Regions from separate parts of the Sphaerisporangium cinnabarinum genome, predicted to be linked through region 4. Evidence: riboswitches for the same ligand, from Rfam matches in the RefSeq annotation. Region 4 holds a riboswitch; each other region holds the start of a gene.
The links. A riboswitch is a leader RNA that binds a small molecule or an ion and turns the genes downstream of it on or off. The one in region 4 is predicted to bind S-adenosylmethionine.
Positions count from the first base shown of each region.

Region 1 (4,162 bases), on a different contig from region 4:
CGCACGTCGCGCCGAGCGCCACGAGCCGGTCGCGCTCGGCCTCGAGCGCGGCGAGGCGCTCCGCCCCCACCAGTCCGGTGCCGACGCGCACGTCGAGGTGCACGCGGTTCTTGACGACCTTGCCCTCGGGGACGAGCTGGAAGTACAGGCGCGGCCCGACCCCCGTCGGGTCGCTGCACGCGGACCAGGCGTCCCGCTCCGCGGCCGGGAGCGCGGCCTCGGCGTCGTCCCAGGTGGCGAAGCCCTCCGGGGGCGGCACCGGGACGTAGCCCAGCACCTCGCACCAGAACCGGGCGACACGCCGTGGCTGCGCGCAGTCGAACGTGACCTGGACCTGCCTGACCGTCGCCATCCGGCCACCCTAGTCGCCCGACCCTTCTCGGCCGGAGGGCTTTTCGCGGGCGCACGACGGCCGCCGGTGCCACCGCTCTGCGCGGGGCACCGGCGGCCGTCGTCGTGCGGCTCGGGTCAGATGACGCCGAGCGCGAGGATCGCGTCGGCGACCTTGGTGAAGCCCGCGATGTTGGCGCCGAGCACGTAGTTGCCGGGGGTGCCGTACTCGTCGGCCGTCTCGACGCAGCGGTCGTGGATGCCCGCCATGATCTGCGCGAGACGGTCCTCCGTGTACTCGAAGGACCACGCGTCGCGCGACGCGTTCTGCTGCATCTCGAGGGCCGACGTCGCGACGCCACCCGCGTTGGCGGCCTTGCCCGGTGCGAAGAGGACGCCCGCCTCCTGGAGCAGCGCGACGGCGCTCGGCGTCGTCGGCATGTTCGCGCCCTCGGCGACCGCGACGACGCCGTTCGCGACGAGCTGCTTGGCCGCCGCCTCGTCGAGCTCGTTCTGCGTCGCGCACGGGAGCGCGACGTCGCACGGCACGTCCCAGATGGACCCGTCGGTGACGACGCGGGCACCGGGCCGGCGCGCGGCGTAGTCGGCGACGCGCCCGCGCTCGACCTCCTTGATCTGGCGCAGGAGCTCGAGGTCGACCCCGGCCTCGTCGACGACGTAGCCCGACGAGTCGGAGAAGGCGACCACGTTCGCGCCGAGCTGCTGTGCCTTGGCCGTCGCGTAGATCGCGACGTTGCCCGAGCCCGAGACGACGACGCGGCGCCCGTCGAGCTCCTGCCCGCGCGTCTCCAGCATGTTCTGCGCGAAGAGGACCGTGCCGTAACCCGTGGCCTCCGTGCGGACGAGCGAGCCGCCCCACGAGATGCCCTTGCCCGTGAGGACGCCGGACTCGTACCGGTTGGTGATGCGCTTGTACTGCCCGAAGAGGTAGCCGATCTCGCGGCCGCCCACGCCGATGTCGCCCGCGGGGACGTCCGTGTTCTCGCCGATGTGCCGGTAGAGCTCGGTCATGAACGACTGGCAGAACCGCATGACCTCGCCGTCGGACCGCCCGCGCGGGTCGAAGTCGGAGCCGCCCTTGCCGCCGCCGATGGGCATGCCCGTGAGCGAGTTCTTGAAGATCTGCTCGAAGCCGAGGAACTTCACGATGCCGAGGTAGACCGACGGGTGGAACCGCAGGCCACCCTTGTACGGGCCGAGCGCCGAGTTGAACTCGACGCGGAAGCCGCGGTTGATCTGCACGCGCCCGGTGTCGTCCACCCACGGGACCCGGAAGATGATCTGGCGCTCCGGCTCGCACACGCGCTCGAGGACGGCGGCCTCGACGTAGCGCGGGTGCTTGCGCAGCACGGGGCCGAGCGAGTCGAAGACCTCGCGCACGGCCTGGTGAAACTCGGCCTCGCCGGGGTTGCGACGCAGGACCTCGTCGTAGACGGACTGCAGTCGGCTGTCCATGGGTACTCCTCGTCTGACGCGGGCGGAACTCCTGCTGACGGTACGCCTGTGCCAGAAGCTCCCGTCACACCGTCTCACTCCGCGCGCACCGGCACGGGCGGCCGCGGGGCCGGGTCGGCCCGCACGAGGCGGCACCGGGCGGCACGAGGGGCACCGGCGACGACACATCCGTCCACCCACTGAGAAACCCTACCGATCCGGTGCAGTTTCTCGGGGCGGTTGCTATACCCGTCCCCAGGTCACGAGCGCCAGCGCCAAGCCCCGGCTCGCTGGCCGGCAACCCCCTGTCACGGCGGGGTGCTCCGGGAGATGACCAGGCCGGGCCCGGCCTGCCCCGCCACCGGCGAGGACGGCCCGCCCGGCAAGCGTGATCGACGACTACTGCGAGGTGCACATGACCCACCACCCCACCCACCCGACGGTGCTCGCCGTCTCGGGCAACCCGCGGCCCGGCTCGCGCACGCTCGGCGCCGCCGAGACGGTCGCGCGCCGCGTCGCCGACCTTCTCGGCACGGCCGACGTCGCCACGGTCGACCTGGCGCCGCTCGCCGGCGAGGTGCTCGCCGCCGACCACCCGGCGGCCGACGCCGCCCGCGCGCAGCTCGCCCGGGCGACGGTCGCCGTCGTGGCGACCCCGGTCTACAAGGCGTCGTACACCGGGCTGCTCAAGGCCTTCCTCGACCTCTACGGCCCCGACGGGCTCGCGGGCGTCGTCGTGGTCCCGCTCGTCGTGTCCGGGAACCCGGCGCACGCGCTCGTCGGGGAGGTGCACCTGCGACCCGTGCTCGTCGAGCTCGGCGCCGTCGTCCCGACCCGGTCGCTCACGGTCACCGAGCCGCAGCTCGCGGACCTGGGACCGGTCGTGGACGCGTGGCTCGCGCGCGAGGGCGACGCCCTGCGCCGCGCCGCGGCACCGCTCCCCCCGGCGGGGAACCTCCCGTCGGCCCGCACCGACGAGGCCGTCGCGGACGCGTTCGCGGGGATGGCCCGATGACCGCCGAGCTCACCCACCTGGAGGCCCTCCTGGCCGAGCAGGACGAGCCCCAGCTCTCCCCCGACGAGTACAAGGCCGTGTTCCGCGGCCACCCCGCGGGCGTCGCCGTCGTCGCGCTCGAGCACGACGACCGCCTCGTCGGCTTCACCGCGACGTCGGTCATCTCCGTCTCGGCCGCGCCCCCGCTGCTCGCGTTCTCGCTCGCGTCCACGTCGTCGTCGTGGCCCGCGGTCTCGACGGCGCGCACGCTGACCGTGAGCTTCCTCGCCGACCACCAGGACGATGTCTCGGCCCGGTTCGCGACGAGCGCCATCGACCGGTTCGCGGACGGCGGCTGGTCGCGCCTGCCGACGGGCGAGCCCGTGATCGACGGCGCGCTGTCGTGGGTGCGCGGGCGGGTCGTCCAGCGCACGCCGGTGGGCGACTCCTATCTCGTCTCGCTGCGCGCGCTCGGGTCGAGCGTCGGCGCCGCGCCCGGGGCGCCGCGCGGGTCGGCGGCGTCGCCGCTCGTCTACCACGACCGCACCTACCACCGGATCGGCGACCACTCCGCGCTCTGAGCGGCGGACGGGCGAGGGGCCCGACGGCGGTCGTCCCGCCGTCGGGCCCCTCGTCCGTCCCGTGCCGCCCCTCACGGGTGGTCCGTCACCAGCTCCAGCCGCGCGCGCTGAGCTCGAGCTCCTCGCGGAACCGCTCGTCGTCGCCGGTACGGAAGCCCGCGCGCAGGGGTGCGTCCGCGACCGGGAGCCCCGTGAGCCGGCAGGCCTCGCGCAGCAGCGCGTCGTAGGCGCCCTGGACCGCGAGGTAGTGGTGGGCGCGCGCGTAGACGTCCGGGTCGGCCTCGATGCGCCGGAGCTCCGCGGCGAGCGCGGTGAGCCGCACCTGCAGCGCGAGCGTCGTGAGCGGGTCCGGTGCCGCCGCGGCACGACGGCGACCGCCCGCCCGGTGGCTCGGAGGTCGCCCGGCGCGGCGCAGCACCCACCACGCGGCGGCGGCGGTGCACGCCGTCGCGCACCAGATCATGAGCAGCCACGACATCGGAGCCGACCTCTGCGCGGGGAGACCCACAGGACCTCTCCAGTCTAGGTCTCCCCAACCCCGCGAGGCAGGGTGGGCGGCCCCTTGTCCTCGCCGCCGCCCGCGCGGCGGGTCAGCCGTCGAGGAGGTCCGGCTGCGGGTGCCGCACGCCCTGGACGGCGGCGCGCGGGATCGCCGCGCCGATCGTCGCGACGTCGTCCGGCGTGAGCCCGACCGTGGCCGCCGCGACGTTCTGCTCCAGGTACGCGACGCGCTTCGTCCCCGGGATCGGGACGACGTCGTCGCCCTGCGCGAGGAGCCACGCGAGCGCGAGCTGTGCGGTCG
Region 1 covers NZ_JBVHRG010000001.1:551,036-555,197, reverse strand. Annotated here, with positions in the region: gene ACZ4MO_RS02455 (VOC family protein) at 1-352, opposite strand, end outside; gene gdhA (NADP-specific glutamate dehydrogenase) at 469-1,806, opposite strand; SAM riboswitch class IV at 2,044-2,146, shown strand; gene ACZ4MO_RS02445 (NAD(P)H-dependent oxidoreductase) at 2,201-2,800, shown strand; gene ACZ4MO_RS02440 (flavin reductase) at 2,797-3,360, shown strand; gene ACZ4MO_RS02435 (hypothetical protein) at 3,446-3,838, opposite strand; gene ACZ4MO_RS02430 (aldo/keto reductase) at 3,951-4,162, opposite strand, start outside.
Region 1: another riboswitch for S-adenosylmethionine. It lies ahead of ACZ4MO_RS02445 (NAD(P)H-dependent oxidoreductase); the one in region 4 lies ahead of ACZ4MO_RS17730 (methylenetetrahydrofolate reductase).

Region 2 (4,162 bases), on a different contig from region 4:
ATCCTTCGGTGGGAGTCCGGTCCGGGTCCGACGGGTGCGCCCGGGGTGGCGGGGGTGGCGTGGCGGGAGAGGTGGTCGCGGGGGCGGGGAGGGTGCGGGTCGCGTCAGGCCGGGTCCGCCCAGCCGGCGCGGATCCGTTCGACGAGGCGGTCGAGCAGGCCTGCCCAGACCTCGCGCGAGGCGTCGTCGTCGGCGGCACCGGTCTCGGCCCACCAGCGACGCTGGATGACGAGGACCCCGGCCATGAGCGCGCCCACGAGCATCTCGATCTCGAGCGGGTCGACGTCCGGGTGCCGGCGCGTGGTGGCCGCGACGAGGCGCTCGGCGAGGTGGGTGAAGGTGCGCACGACCATCGTCGTGACGCGCGGCGTGGGCTCGGTCGCGGTGCCGCCGAGGGCCCGCGTGAGGTAGGCCATGGGGCCGACGAGGTCCGTGCCGCGCAGCGCCGCGGTGACGTCGTCGAGGGGCGTGGGGCGGTCGGTGCCCGGCTCGGCCGCGCTCGCCCCGAGCGTCTCGACGACCGAGCCCAGCACGTCCTCGCAGACCTCGACGACGACGTCGTCGAGCGACGCGAAGTGGTTGAAGATCGTGCGGCGCGCGACGTCGGCCCGTGCCGCGAGCTCGTCGACGGTGAAGCGCGCACCGCCCTTCTCCTCCATGAGCGTCGCGGCGGCGGCGACGATCGCGCGGCGGTGGCGCGCGCGCAGGGCCGCGCGACGGTCGGGAGCCGCGGCGTCCGGAGCGGGGGCGTCCGGAGCGGGGGCGTCCGGAGCGGGGGCGTCCGGAGCGGGGGCGTCCGGAGCGGGGGCGTCCGGGCCGGGGCCGGCGAGGTCGGAGGCGTCCGTCGCGGGCGCGGTCGGGCGCTCGGGTCCGGGCAGGGGAGGCACCTCTTGACACTAGGTGCATCGATGCACTTGGTGCAAACAAGAGCGGTCGGCGCTCAAAGTTGACCGATCAGGTCCAGTATGTGGGAAGGTTCTGGCGGTGCGTTGACACCCTCCGTGCCCGCTCGTAAGTTCCCGCGCAACCGAGGTCCACGGACCTCGGCACAGGACATGGTCATGAGCTCCGACGCCAAGCCCCGGCTCGTCGGACGGCAACCCTCCCGCGCGGCGGGGTGCCCCGGGTGAGGACCAGGTCCCGCGACGCGCGACCCGCGCGGTGCGGGGCAACGACGCGGCGCCCGGCGACGGGCACGAAGGAGACGGACGATGGACCGGCGAGAGTCGAGCACCGCGGTGAGCACCCCGCACGCGCCGACGTGCCCCTGTCCGGTCCGCGGTGCGGCCGTCGTCTCCTGTCCGGTCGGCGCCCCCGCGCGCGTCACCTGTTGTCGCTGACGACGCCCCGCTCCTGACGCCGCGCGCGCCCGCGCGCACGCCGTGACGGGCCTCCCTCCGGCCTCCCCGGCCCCGCCCTGCCGCCCCGCGGCGGGGCGACCCTGCCCACCCCCTGGCACCCCGCCGCGCCCTGAGCGTGCGGTCGGCGCCTGTCCCAGAACGGATCCTCGCGATGCCCGACCCCCGCCCCGCCCGCCCCGCCCGCACCGTCCACCTGGGCGTCGACCTCACCGACGCCGGTGCGCACCCCGCCGCCTGGCGGACCGTGGGCTCCCAGGCCCGGCGCCTGTTCGACGCCAAGCGCCTCGTCGAGCTCGTCGCCACCGCCCAGCGCGGCCTGCTCGACCTCGTCACGCTCGACGACGCGTTCACCCTCCAGCCGGGCCGCAACGGGTCCGTGCGCGGCCGGCTCGACGCCGCGCTCGTCGCGTCCCGGCTCGCGCCGCGCAGCGCGGGCATCGGCCTCGTCCCGACCGTCACGACCACCCACACCGAGCCGTTCCACGTCTCCAAGGCGGTCGCGACGATCGACCACGTGAGCTCCGGCCGCGCGGGGTGGCAGGTCGGGTGGTCCACGACCCCGGCCGAGGCCGCGGCCTTCGGGCGCAAGGGCGCCCAGGACGAGCCCGACGCCGTCGCCGAGGCGGACGAGGCGGTCGACGTCGTCACGCGGCTCTGGGACTCGTGGGAGGACGACGCCGAGATCCGCGACGTCGCGACGGGCCGGTTCGTGGACCGCGAGAAGCTGCACCACGTCGACCACGAGGGCATCCGGTTCGCGGTCAAGGGGCCGTCGATCACCCCGCGCCCGCCGCAGGGCCAGCCGCCCGTCGTCGTGCGGGCAAGCACGCCGGCGTCGCTCGACCTCGCGGCCCGGCGGGCCGACGTCGTGCGGGTCCGCGCGGCGACGCGGGACGAGGCGGTCGCGCTGCGGGCGCAGGTGCGCGACGCCGCCGCGGGCGCCGGGCGCGACCCCGACGGGCTGCGGGTCCTCGTGGACGCGTACGTCGTCGTCGGGGACACGCGGGCGAGCGCCCAGGCGCGCCTCGACCTGCTCGAGGACCTCGAGGGCGTCTCGTGGGACACCGACTCGCTGACGCACGTCGGCACGGCGCGCGACCTCGCGGCGACGGTCGAGGAGTGGGCGCACGCCGGCGCCGCCGACGGCTTCCTGCTGCGGCCGTCGTCGCTGAGCACGGACCTGGACGCGATCGTCGACGGGGTCGTGCCGCTGCTCCAGGGCATGGGGCTGTTCCGCACCGCGTACCCGGGCACGACGCTGCGCGACACGCTCGGCCTCCCGCACCCCGCGAACCGCTACGCGGCGATCGCCTGAGCCCGGGCGGACCCGACATGAGCACCCGACCCCGCAAGCAGATCCACCTCGGCGCCCACTTCCCGGGCGTCAACAACACCACCGTGTGGAGCGACCCCCGCTCGCGCAGCCAGATCGACTTCGCGTCGTTCGAGCACCTCGCGCGCCGTGCCGAGGACGCGAGGCTCGACTTCTTCTTCCTCGCCGAGGGCCTGCGCCTGCGCGAGCACAAGGGCCGCATCCACGACCTCGACGTCGTCGGCCGCCCCGACACGCTGCCCGTCCTCGCCGCGCTCGCCGCCGTCACGGAGCGGCTCGGCCTCGCGGGCACGATCAACACGACGTTCAACGAGCCGTGGGAGCTCGCGAAGCAGTTCGCGACGCTCGACCTGCTCTCCGAGGGGCGCGCGGCGTGGAACCTCGTGACGAGCCCCGACGCCTTCACGGGCGCCAACTTCCGCCGCGGCGGCTACCTGCCCTACCCCGAGCGGTACGCGCGGGCGGCCGAGGTCGTCGAGGTCGCGCGCGCCCTGTGGGACTCGTGGGACGACGACGCCGTGCTGGCCGACCGGATCGCGGGCGAGTTCCTGCGGCCGGGTGCGGTGCGACCGGTCGCGCACCACGGGACGTACGCGGACGTCGTCGGGCTGTTCGAGACGCCGCGGGGCCCGCAGGGCCACCCCGTCCTGTTCCAGGCGGGCGACTCGGCCGACGGGCGCGACTTCGCCGCCGCGACCGCCGACGTCGTGTTCTCCGCGCACTCGACGTTCGACGCGGGGCGCGCGTTCTACGAGGACGTCAAGGGGCGGCTCGCGGCCCACGGGCGCGAGCGCGACTCCCTGAAGATCCTGCCCGCGACCGTCGTCGTGCTGGGCGACACGCCCGCCGAGGCGGAGGAGCGCGCCCGGGAGATCCGGCTCCAGCAGGTCTCGGGCCCGACGGCGATCGCGTTCCTCGAGCAGGTCTGGGGCCGCGACCTCGAGGCGTACGACCCCGAGGGTCCGCTGCCCGACGTCGACCCCGACACCGAGAACCTGTCGATCACGCGCGGCCGGGTGCGGCACGCGAAGGACCCGGCGGCGGTCGCCGCGGCGTGGCGCGAGCAGGCCGAGGCGAACGGGTGGTCGATCCGCGAGCTCGTCATCCAGGTGACGTCGCGCGGCGGGTTCGTCGGCACGCCGCAGCAGGTCGCGGACGACATCGACCGGCACGTCCAGGAGGACGCCTCCGACGGCTTCATCCTCGTGCCCCACCTCACGCCGGGCGGGCTCGACGACGTCTTCGACCAGGTCGTCCCGCTGCTCCAGGAGCGCGGCTCGTTCCGCACCGAGTACGCGGGCACGACCCTGCGCGAGCACCTCGGCCTCGCCCGCCCCGGCACGACGCGCGGCGACGGCGAGCCCACGACGGCGCACCCCGCCGAGCTCGTCGGCTGACCCTCGCAGCCCTCTCCCGCCACCACCCGCCCACCGCCCGTCACGAACCCCGGAGGACCCATGAGGACGAG
Region 2 covers NZ_JBVHRG010000001.1:536,506-540,667, forward strand. Annotated here, with positions in the region: gene ACZ4MO_RS02365 (TetR/AcrR family transcriptional regulator) at 105-887, opposite strand; SAM riboswitch class IV at 1,058-1,165, shown strand; gene ACZ4MO_RS02370 (LLM class flavin-dependent oxidoreductase) at 1,513-2,676, shown strand; gene ACZ4MO_RS02375 (NtaA/DmoA family FMN-dependent monooxygenase) at 2,694-4,091, shown strand; gene ACZ4MO_RS02380 (GNAT family N-acetyltransferase) at 4,152-4,162, shown strand, end outside.
Region 2: another riboswitch for S-adenosylmethionine. It lies ahead of ACZ4MO_RS02370 (LLM class flavin-dependent oxidoreductase); the one in region 4 lies ahead of ACZ4MO_RS17730 (methylenetetrahydrofolate reductase).

Region 3 (4,162 bases), on a different contig from region 4:
ACATCCCACCACACCGCCCGTGCCCCGACGGCGTGCGAGCCCGGCCGACCGTGGTTACGGTCGAGAGGTACCGACGAGAGGAGCACCCATGGGACTCGGAGACAAGGCCAAGCACGCCGCTGAAGAGGCGGGTGGCAAGCTCAAGGAAGGCGCGGGCAAGCTCACGGACAACGAGCGGCTCGAGGCCGAGGGCCAGGGCGACCAGGCCAAGGCCAACGTCAAGCAGGCGGGCGACGACGTCAAGGACGCGTTCGACCGCTGAGATGCTCCACCGTTCGACCACGAGGGCTCCGCTTCGGCGGGGCCCTCGCGGCGTCTCCGGGACCGTGCGCTCGCGGCGATCGGGGCGGAACGCTCAGGGCAGGACCGCCCGGGCGGGGTGGGTCAGGACGCGGCGAGCGGCCGGACGTCCGCCGGCGCCGCCGGCGCGAGCACCGGGACGACGCGCGGGGCGGTGATCCGCGCGAGGAGGCCCACCTCGACCCCGGGCCACTCGGGCGCGAGGATCGAGAAGAGCACGGAGTCGGCGCGCGTCCCGTCGGGCGCGGTGCGGTGGCCGCGCATGACGCCCTCCTCGTGGGCGCCGAGACGGCGCATCGCGCCCAGCGAGCGCTCGTTGCGCGTGTCGACGCGGAAGCCGACCCGGTGCACGTCCCACGTCTCGAACGCGTGGCGCAGCAGGAGCCACTTCGTCACGGGGTTGACGAGGCTCCCCCACGTGGAGCGCGCGTAGAACGTGCGGCCCACCTCCACGCGGCGGTCGACGAGCGACAGGTCGCGGAACGCCGTGCTGCCGAGCACGGCGCCGGGCGCGCCGTCGGGGTCGACGGTGCGCACGACGAAGCCCGTGAGGTCCGGGGCCGCGCGCGTCGCGGCCACGAGATCGGCCATCCCCGCGACCCCGTAGGGCAGGGGGATGCTCATGCCTGACCACATCGCCTCGTCGACGAGGCCGGCCAGCGTCTCAGCGTGCTCCAGGGCCAGCGGTTCCAGGCGGAAACCGTGCCCCGAGAGGACGACGTCGTGCAGCACAGCGCATATCAGAGCACACGCGGAACACCGCGCCAAGAGGGTCCGGCGACGCGGTGGACAACGCTCGGCGACGGCCCGGTGAACGGGCTCCCCCGTCGGCCGCCGACGCCGGTCAGACGGCCGGTCCGCAGCCCGCGGCGTCGGCGAGGAAGCCCGCCGCGGCGGTCGCGAAGAGACCCTCCAGGCCGGACCCCGCGGGGACCGGGCGGGGGTCGTCCACGACGGCCCAGCAGCCGTCGACGACCTCGTACCGGGTCGCCGGGCCCTGCTCGACGTACGCGCGCACGGCCTCGACGAGGCGCACGACGTCCGCGCCCGTCGTCCCGACGCCCACCGAGGCGCGGATCGCGCCCGCGTCGTAACCGAGGCGCGCGAGCAGCGGGTGCGCGCAGAACCGCCCGTCGCGCACGCCGATGCCGTGCTCGGCCGAGAGGTAGGCGGCGACGAGGCCCGGATCGTGGCCCTCGACGGCGAACGTCACGACGCCGACCGGGTCGACGGCGTCGTCCCAGACGCGCACGACCCGGACACCGGGGACGGCCTCGAGGCCCGCGACGAGGGCCGTGCGCAGCGCCGCCTCGTGCGCGTGCAGGTCGGCCGGGTCGAGCGCGGCGAGCGCGTCGCACGCCGCCGCGAGCGCCGCGGCGCCCACCACGTTCGGCGAGCCGGCCTCGTGGCGCGCGGGCGCCGTCTGCCACTGGGTCCCGGTCACCGCGACGTGACGCACGGCGCCGCCGCCCGCGAGGTAGGGCGTGCCCGCGTCGAGCCAGTCACGACGCCCGACGAGCGCGCCCGCGCCGAACGGCGCGTAGGTCTTGTGCCCCGAGAAGGCGACGTAGTCGGCGCCCGACGCGGCGAGCGAGAACCCGCGGTGCGGGACGAGCTGGGCGCCGTCGAGCACGACGCGCGCGCCGGCGTCGTGCGCGGCGCGGACGACCTCGGTGATCGGCAGGGACTCGCCCGTGACGTTGGACGCGCCGGTCACGGCGACGAGCGCGTACGGGAAGCGCGCGAGCTCGGTGCGCAGGCCCGAGAGCGTCTCCGCGACGGACGCGCCGCCCGCGAGGACCGTCGCGCCGCCCGTGCGCTGCCACGGCAGCAGGTTCGCGTGGTGCTCTACGTCGAGGACGAGCACGCGCCCGGGCGTGCCGTCCGCGTTCGCCGGGACGCAGCCCGCGAGCAGGTTGAGCGAGTCGGTCGTGTTGCGCGTGACGACCGTGACGTCGTCCTCGCGCGCGCCGACGAACGCGCCGATCGTGCGCCGCGACGCCTCGTAGAGCGCCGTGGAGACCTGCGACAGGTAGCCCGCGCCGCGGTGCACGCTCGCGTAGAGCGGCAGCACCTCGGTCACGCGGTCGGCCACCGAGCGCAGCGCCGGGGCCGACGCCGCGACGTCGAGGTTCGCGTACGGGACGCTGCGGCCGTCGACGAGCGGGACGAGCGTGTCCCCGCCGACGACGGGCAGGAGCGCGGGCGCGTCGGCGAGCGCCGTGAGGACAGGGGCCGGGGCGTCGGTGGGACACGAGACGTCCGCGAGAGCAGTCATGGCACAGTCCTCCAGGGTCGTCCGGGGAGAACCTCCCCGCGCTTGCCACCCGCCGGTCGGCGTGCGGCCTGGTCGTCACCCGGGGCACCCCGCCGCGAGAGGAGGGTTGCCGGCCAGCAAACCGGGGTTTCGCGCTGGCACTCATGACCTGTCGACCAGGATGTCCGTGAGCACCGCAGCGTGTCAACCGGTGGTCACGGCGTCTCGGATGGCGGGACGTGGCATGCAACGCCGGGGGCTGCGGCCGGGGCCGCGCGGCGTCGGGCACCCCCGCCCCGACGCCGGTCCCCGAGACGGGCGTTCCGCGCGTCGGACGCGTGGCGTACGATCCGAGCCAACCATCCGGAGCGGCCGAGTGACGTGGCACGTCGACGCCGCAGCAACCCCCCGGACCGCCTCGGCGGCCGGGCGCAGGGTGCTACTGCCACGATCGATGGAGGAGGACTCTCATGAGCGACCAGTCCCAGCAGGCGTCGGCAGCGGGGTCGGCGCTGCCCGACGCGCGACCCGCCGTCGGCTACGCCGGCGACCTCACCCCGCAGCAGGCGTGGGACCTGCTCGCGCACGACGAGCGCGCCGTGCTCGTGGACGTCCGCACGGAGGGCGAGTGGCGCACCATCGGCGTGCCCGACGCCACGGAGCTCGGTCGCGACGTCGTGTTCGACGAGTGGGTGACCCCGACGGGCCCCAACCCGCGGTTCCTGGACCAGCTCGTCGAGGCGGGCCTGACGCCCGGCGACGAGCGTCCCGTCGTGTTCCTGTGCCGCTCGGGCCAGCGGTCGATCGGCGCGGCGCGCGCGGCCACGGCCGCCGGGCTCGGGCCGTCGTACAACGTGCTCGAGGGCTTCGAGGGGGCCCAGGGATTCTCGGGCCTGCGGGACGTCGAAGGCTGGAAGGTCCGCGGGCTGCCCACCACGACGTTCGACGAGGCCGCCCGGTGAGCGCGGCCGTGCCCGGGAGCGTGCCCGGCGGCTCCGGCCGCAAGCCCCTGCCCGCGAGCGCCCGCCCCGCGACGCTCGCCGTGCGCGGCGGTCACGCGCGCACCGAGTTCCAGGAGACGTCCGAGGCGCTGTTCCTCACCCAGGGCTACACGTACGACCGCGCGGCGGACGCCGAGGCCGCGTTCCAGGGAGAGCTCGACCGGTTCGTCTACTCGCGGTACGGCAACCCCACCGTGCACACGTTCGAGGAGCGTCTGCGCCTCCTGGAGGGCGCGGAGGCGTGCTACGCGACGGCGTCCGGCATGTCTGCCGTGTTCACGGCGCTCGCGGCGCTGGTGCGGTCCGGGTCGCGCATCGTCGCGGCGCGCGCGCTCTTCGGGTCGAGCCTCGTCATCTTCGACGAGATCTTCGCGAAGTGGGGCGTGCGGACGGACTACGTCGACGGTCACGTGCTGTCGCAGTGGGAGGAGGCGCTGTCCACCCCCGCGGACGTCGTCTTCTTCGAGACGCCGTCCAACCCCATGCAGGACATCGTCGACGCGCGGCGCGTGAGCGAGCTCGCGCACACCGCGGGCGCGGTCGTCGTGCTCGACAACGTGTTCGCGACCCCGCTGCTGCAGCGGCCGCTCGAGCTCGGGGCCGA
Region 3 covers NZ_JBVHRG010000001.1:511,457-515,618, reverse strand. Annotated here, with positions in the region: gene ACZ4MO_RS02275 (CsbD family protein) at 89-262, shown strand; gene ACZ4MO_RS02270 (GNAT family N-acetyltransferase) at 385-1,032, opposite strand; gene ACZ4MO_RS02265 (aminotransferase class V-fold PLP-dependent enzyme) at 1,145-2,578, opposite strand; SAM riboswitch class IV at 2,612-2,727, opposite strand; gene ACZ4MO_RS02260 (rhodanese-like domain-containing protein) at 3,028-3,519, shown strand; gene ACZ4MO_RS02255 (O-succinylhomoserine sulfhydrylase) at 3,516-4,162, shown strand, end outside.
Region 3: another riboswitch for S-adenosylmethionine. It lies ahead of ACZ4MO_RS02265 (aminotransferase class V-fold PLP-dependent enzyme); the one in region 4 lies ahead of ACZ4MO_RS17730 (methylenetetrahydrofolate reductase).

Region 4 (4,162 bases):
CCTCTCGACCGCTTCGGTGAGCTCCTCGGCGTTCGCCGGGTCGGTGACGAGGATCGGCTCGTCGAGCTGCACCCACGGCGCGCCGGTCGCGGCGAGCGCACGCAGCAGGTCGGCGTAGGCGGCGACGACGTCGTCCAGACGATCGAGCGGCGAGTACCCGGCGGGCGCGTCGTCCGCGGCCTTGGACAGCGCGAGGAACGTCACCGGCCCGACGACGACGGGCCGCGTCACGACGCCGGCCTCCTTCGCTTCGACGAACTCGCGGACGACGCGGTCGTCGACGAACCGGATCGGGGTGTCCGGGCCGATCTCGGGCACGAGGTAGTGGTAGTTCGTGTCGAACCACTTGGTCATCTCGAGCGGGGCGTCATCGCCCTGCCCCCGGGCCACGGTGAAGTAGCCCGCGAGGTCGAGGCGGCCCGCGTCGTCGACCAGCGACGCGAACCGCGACGGCACGGCACCGAGGGACGCGGCGACGTCGAGCACCTGGTCGTAGTAGGAGAACGTGCCGGGGACGGACGCGTCGTCGGCGCCGAGGCCGAGCTCGACGAGGCGGCGCACGGTCGCGAGGCGCAGCCCGCGGGCCGTGGCCTCGAGCTCCTCGGCCGACGTCTTGCCGGCCCAGAACGCCTCGACGGCCTTCTTCAGCTCGCGGCGGCGCCCGATGCGCGGGTAGCCGAGCACGGTCCCGGCGGGGAATCCGACCGGGTTCTGGGTAGGGGAGGGTACGGAAGTGGCCATGATCGAAACCTCTTGCTGGTCCGGAGGACCGGTCAGACGGGCGCGCCGTGCGTGGCGGCGCTCGTCGGGGGCAGGGAGGTGCCGGTGACCCACGGCCCGCTGGCCAGGTCCGGGACGAGCGGGGCGGCGGCGGCGCTGGCGCCGCCCCCGGTCCCGCCCGACCCGCCGCCGAGGTGGACACCCTCGAGCAGGTCAAGAGCGGCGCGGTGCTTGTTGAACGTGTACACGTGCAGACCGGGCGTGCCCGCGTCGAGGACGCGCTGCGCGAGGTCGACCGAGTACGCGATCCCGTAGGCGTGCTGCGCCTCCGGGTCGGGCAGGGCGTCGAGCGCGTCCAGCAGGTGCTGGGGCGCGCGCACGCCCGTGAGCTCCTCGACGCGACGGAGCCGCGCGGGCTCCGTCGTGGGCAGCAGCCCGGCGAGGATGGGGATCGTCACGCCGGCCGCACGGGCCTCGGCGACGAAGTCGGTGTACGACGACGCGTCGTAGAAGAGCTGCGTGATCGCGAAGCTCGCGCCGGCCTGCTGCTTCTGCCACAGGCGGCGCACCTCCTGGGTGCGGGTCGTGCCGGCGGCGGGATTGCCGTCGCAGAACGTCGCGACGGCGATCGTCAGCGGCCGGGCCGCGCCGCGCAGCGCGACGGCCGGGTCGGACGCGCAGCGCGACGCCTCGACCTCGCGCAGCAGGGCGACGAGCTCGGTCGACGACCGGACGCCGTCGGGCGCGGGCTGCCAGTCCGGCTGGTCGCGCGGCGGGTCGCCCCGCAGCGCGAGGAAGCTCCGCACGCCCTCGTCGAGGAAGTCGGTGATGACCGACTCCACGTCCTCGCGCGACGCCCCGACGCACGTGAGGTGCGCGATCGGCAGCACGGGCGTGCCCTGGAGCAGACGTCCGACGACCTGGCGCGCGGTCGCGCGGTCGGTGCCCGCGGCGCCGTACGTCACGGACACGAAGTCGGGGTGCGTCGCGACGAGACGGCGTGCCGTCTCCCAGAACTTCGGGGCCGCGTCCGGTCGGCGCGGGGGCATGAGCTCGAACGACACCGTCGGCCGCGGACGGCCCGGACGGTGCGCGAAGGATGCCTCTGAGGTCATGCGTCACTCCATCGACCCTGGCGTTAGCACCTTTGTCCTCGGGAGGCTTCCGTCGGCGGGTTGCTGCGGTGTCGTCGAGCCAGGACTCTCGACCGCTCTGGATGGTTGCCACGATCCTACGACCCATCCGACATGCGGTCGAGAGCGCCCGCCAGGTGAGATGCGGAGGGTCGTCGGCGCTCCCGGTGCGACGAGTCTCAGGCCCTCCGGCGTTCGGGCACGTGCAGACGGCGGAGGAACCGGTCGGTGCGCAGCGGCGGGCCGCGCCGGTCGAGGAGCGACACGACGACGACGGTCGCCGTCGCGAGCGGGATGGTCCACGCGGCGGGCTGGGCGAGCAGGGCGCGCACGACGCCGGGTACGCCGTCGGCCGTGTCGCCGGACGGGCTCCCGTACCCCGCGGCGACGAGCGCGGACGACGCGAGCAGCGCCGTCGCGCACAGGACGGCGCCCACGACCATGCCCGCCACCGCGCCGCGCGCGGTGAGGCCGCGCCACCACACGCCGAGCAGGATCACGGGGGACAGGGCCGACGCCGCGAAGACGAACACCGTCCCGACGCTCGTCACGAGGCCCTGCGGGATGGTGACGAGCGCGAACGCGAGCGGGATGAGCGTGCACGCGACCGCCGACCAGCGGAAGGACCGCACGGTGCCGCCGAACAGGTCCTGGCTCACGACGCCCGCCAGCGCGACCACGAGCCCCGACGACGTCCCGAGGAACGCGGCGAACGCCCCGGCGACGACGAGCGCGGCGAGGAGCTCGCCGCCGAGCCCGGGCACGAGGCGGGTCGGCAGCGCGAGGACGACGGTGTCCGCCACCCCGGGCGCCGCGAGGTCGGGCGCGACGACCCGCGCCACGAGCCCGAGCGTGCTCGACACCATGTAGAACACGCTGATCATGACGAGCACGACGACGGTCGTGCGGCGGGCCGAGCCGCCGTCGGGCGAGGTGTAGAAGCGCACGAGGACGTGCGGCAGGCCGGTCGTGCCGAGCAGGAGGGCGAGCAGGAGCGAGACGGTGGCGTACGCGTCGAGGCCGCCCGGCCCGGCCTCGTGGGGGAACACGGCGGCGGGGTCGAACGTGACGACGGCGCCGCCGGGCTCGAACGCCCCGCCGAGCGCCATGAGCACGACGACGAGCGGCACCGCGAGGGCGGTGAGCTTGACCCAGAACTGGAACGCCTGGACGAACGTGATGGAGCGCATCCCGCCCGCGGCGACGACGGCGCTCACCACGACCGCGATCCCCACCGAGCCGACCCACGGCGGCACCGGGGCCACGCTCGTGATGACGAGCGCCGCCCCGTGGAGCTGCGGGACCACGTAGAGCCACCCGATGACGAGCACGAGCACGCTCGTCACGCGGCGCGCGACCACGGAGTCGAGCCGGGCGTGCACGAAGTCGGGGATCGTGTACGCGCCGCTGCGCCGCAGGGGGCCCGCGACGAACAGCAGGACGAGCAGGTAGCCCGCCGCGTACCCGACGGGGAACCAGAACGCCTCCGCGCCGGACAGCAGCACGAGGCCCGAGAGCCCGAGGAACGTGCCCGCGGACAGGTACTCGCCGCTGATCGCCGACGCGTTCCAGACCGGCCGCACGGTGCGCGACGCGACGAAGAAGTCGCTCGTGGTGCGCGAGATCCGCAGGCCGTAGAACCCGATGAGCCCGGTCGCGAGCAGGAGCAGCGCGATCGCGACGAGGGGCAGCGCGCTGGTCACGGCGCACCGCCGTCGTCGGGGCCGGGCTCGTCGGGCGTCACTCCCTCGGCGAGCGCGCGGTACCGGCGCTCGTTGCGCGCCGCCGCGACCGCGAAGACGACCGCGAACGCGACGATCACGGGGTAGAAGCCGTACGCGTGCACGAGCCACGGCAGCGGCACGCCGAGCACCACGACGTCGTCCAGCGCGGGCACGCCGCTCATCGTCACCGTGAGCAGCGTGACGACGGCGAGGAACGACGCCACGCACGCCAGCCCGAGCCGGAGCTGGGCCCGGACGAGCCCGCGCGTGTACGCGGTCGCGGCGTCGTCCGGTTCGCCGGTCCGCGCCGTGGCCGACGCCGCGCCGCCCCGCGGGGCGGAGCCCTCACCGGGGCCGGGGCGAGGGCCGGGGCTCGCGGCGGGGACGTCCGTGGACCGGACGCGCACGCGCGCGTCGCGGCGCGGGTCGGTGCCCGTCACGGCGCACCCCGGTGCGGCCCGAGGAGCGCCTCGCGGACCGCGGGCACCATGCGGCGGCTCACCGGGACCTCGTGCCCGGCGACGACGAGCGCGGGCTGCGCCCCGCCGAACCGCGCCGCGGTCACGGCCGCGCGGTCCACGAGGT
Region 4 covers NZ_JBVHRG010000013.1:54,284-58,445, reverse strand. Annotated here, with positions in the region: gene metE (5-methyltetrahydropteroyltriglutamate--homocysteine S-methyltransferase) at 1-741, opposite strand, end outside; gene ACZ4MO_RS17730 (methylenetetrahydrofolate reductase) at 774-1,835, opposite strand; SAM riboswitch class I at 1,841-1,943, opposite strand; gene ACZ4MO_RS17725 (sodium:solute symporter family transporter) at 2,033-3,556, opposite strand; gene ACZ4MO_RS17720 (heavy metal transporter) at 3,553-4,017, opposite strand; gene ACZ4MO_RS17715 (LytR/AlgR family response regulator transcription factor) at 4,014-4,162, opposite strand, start outside.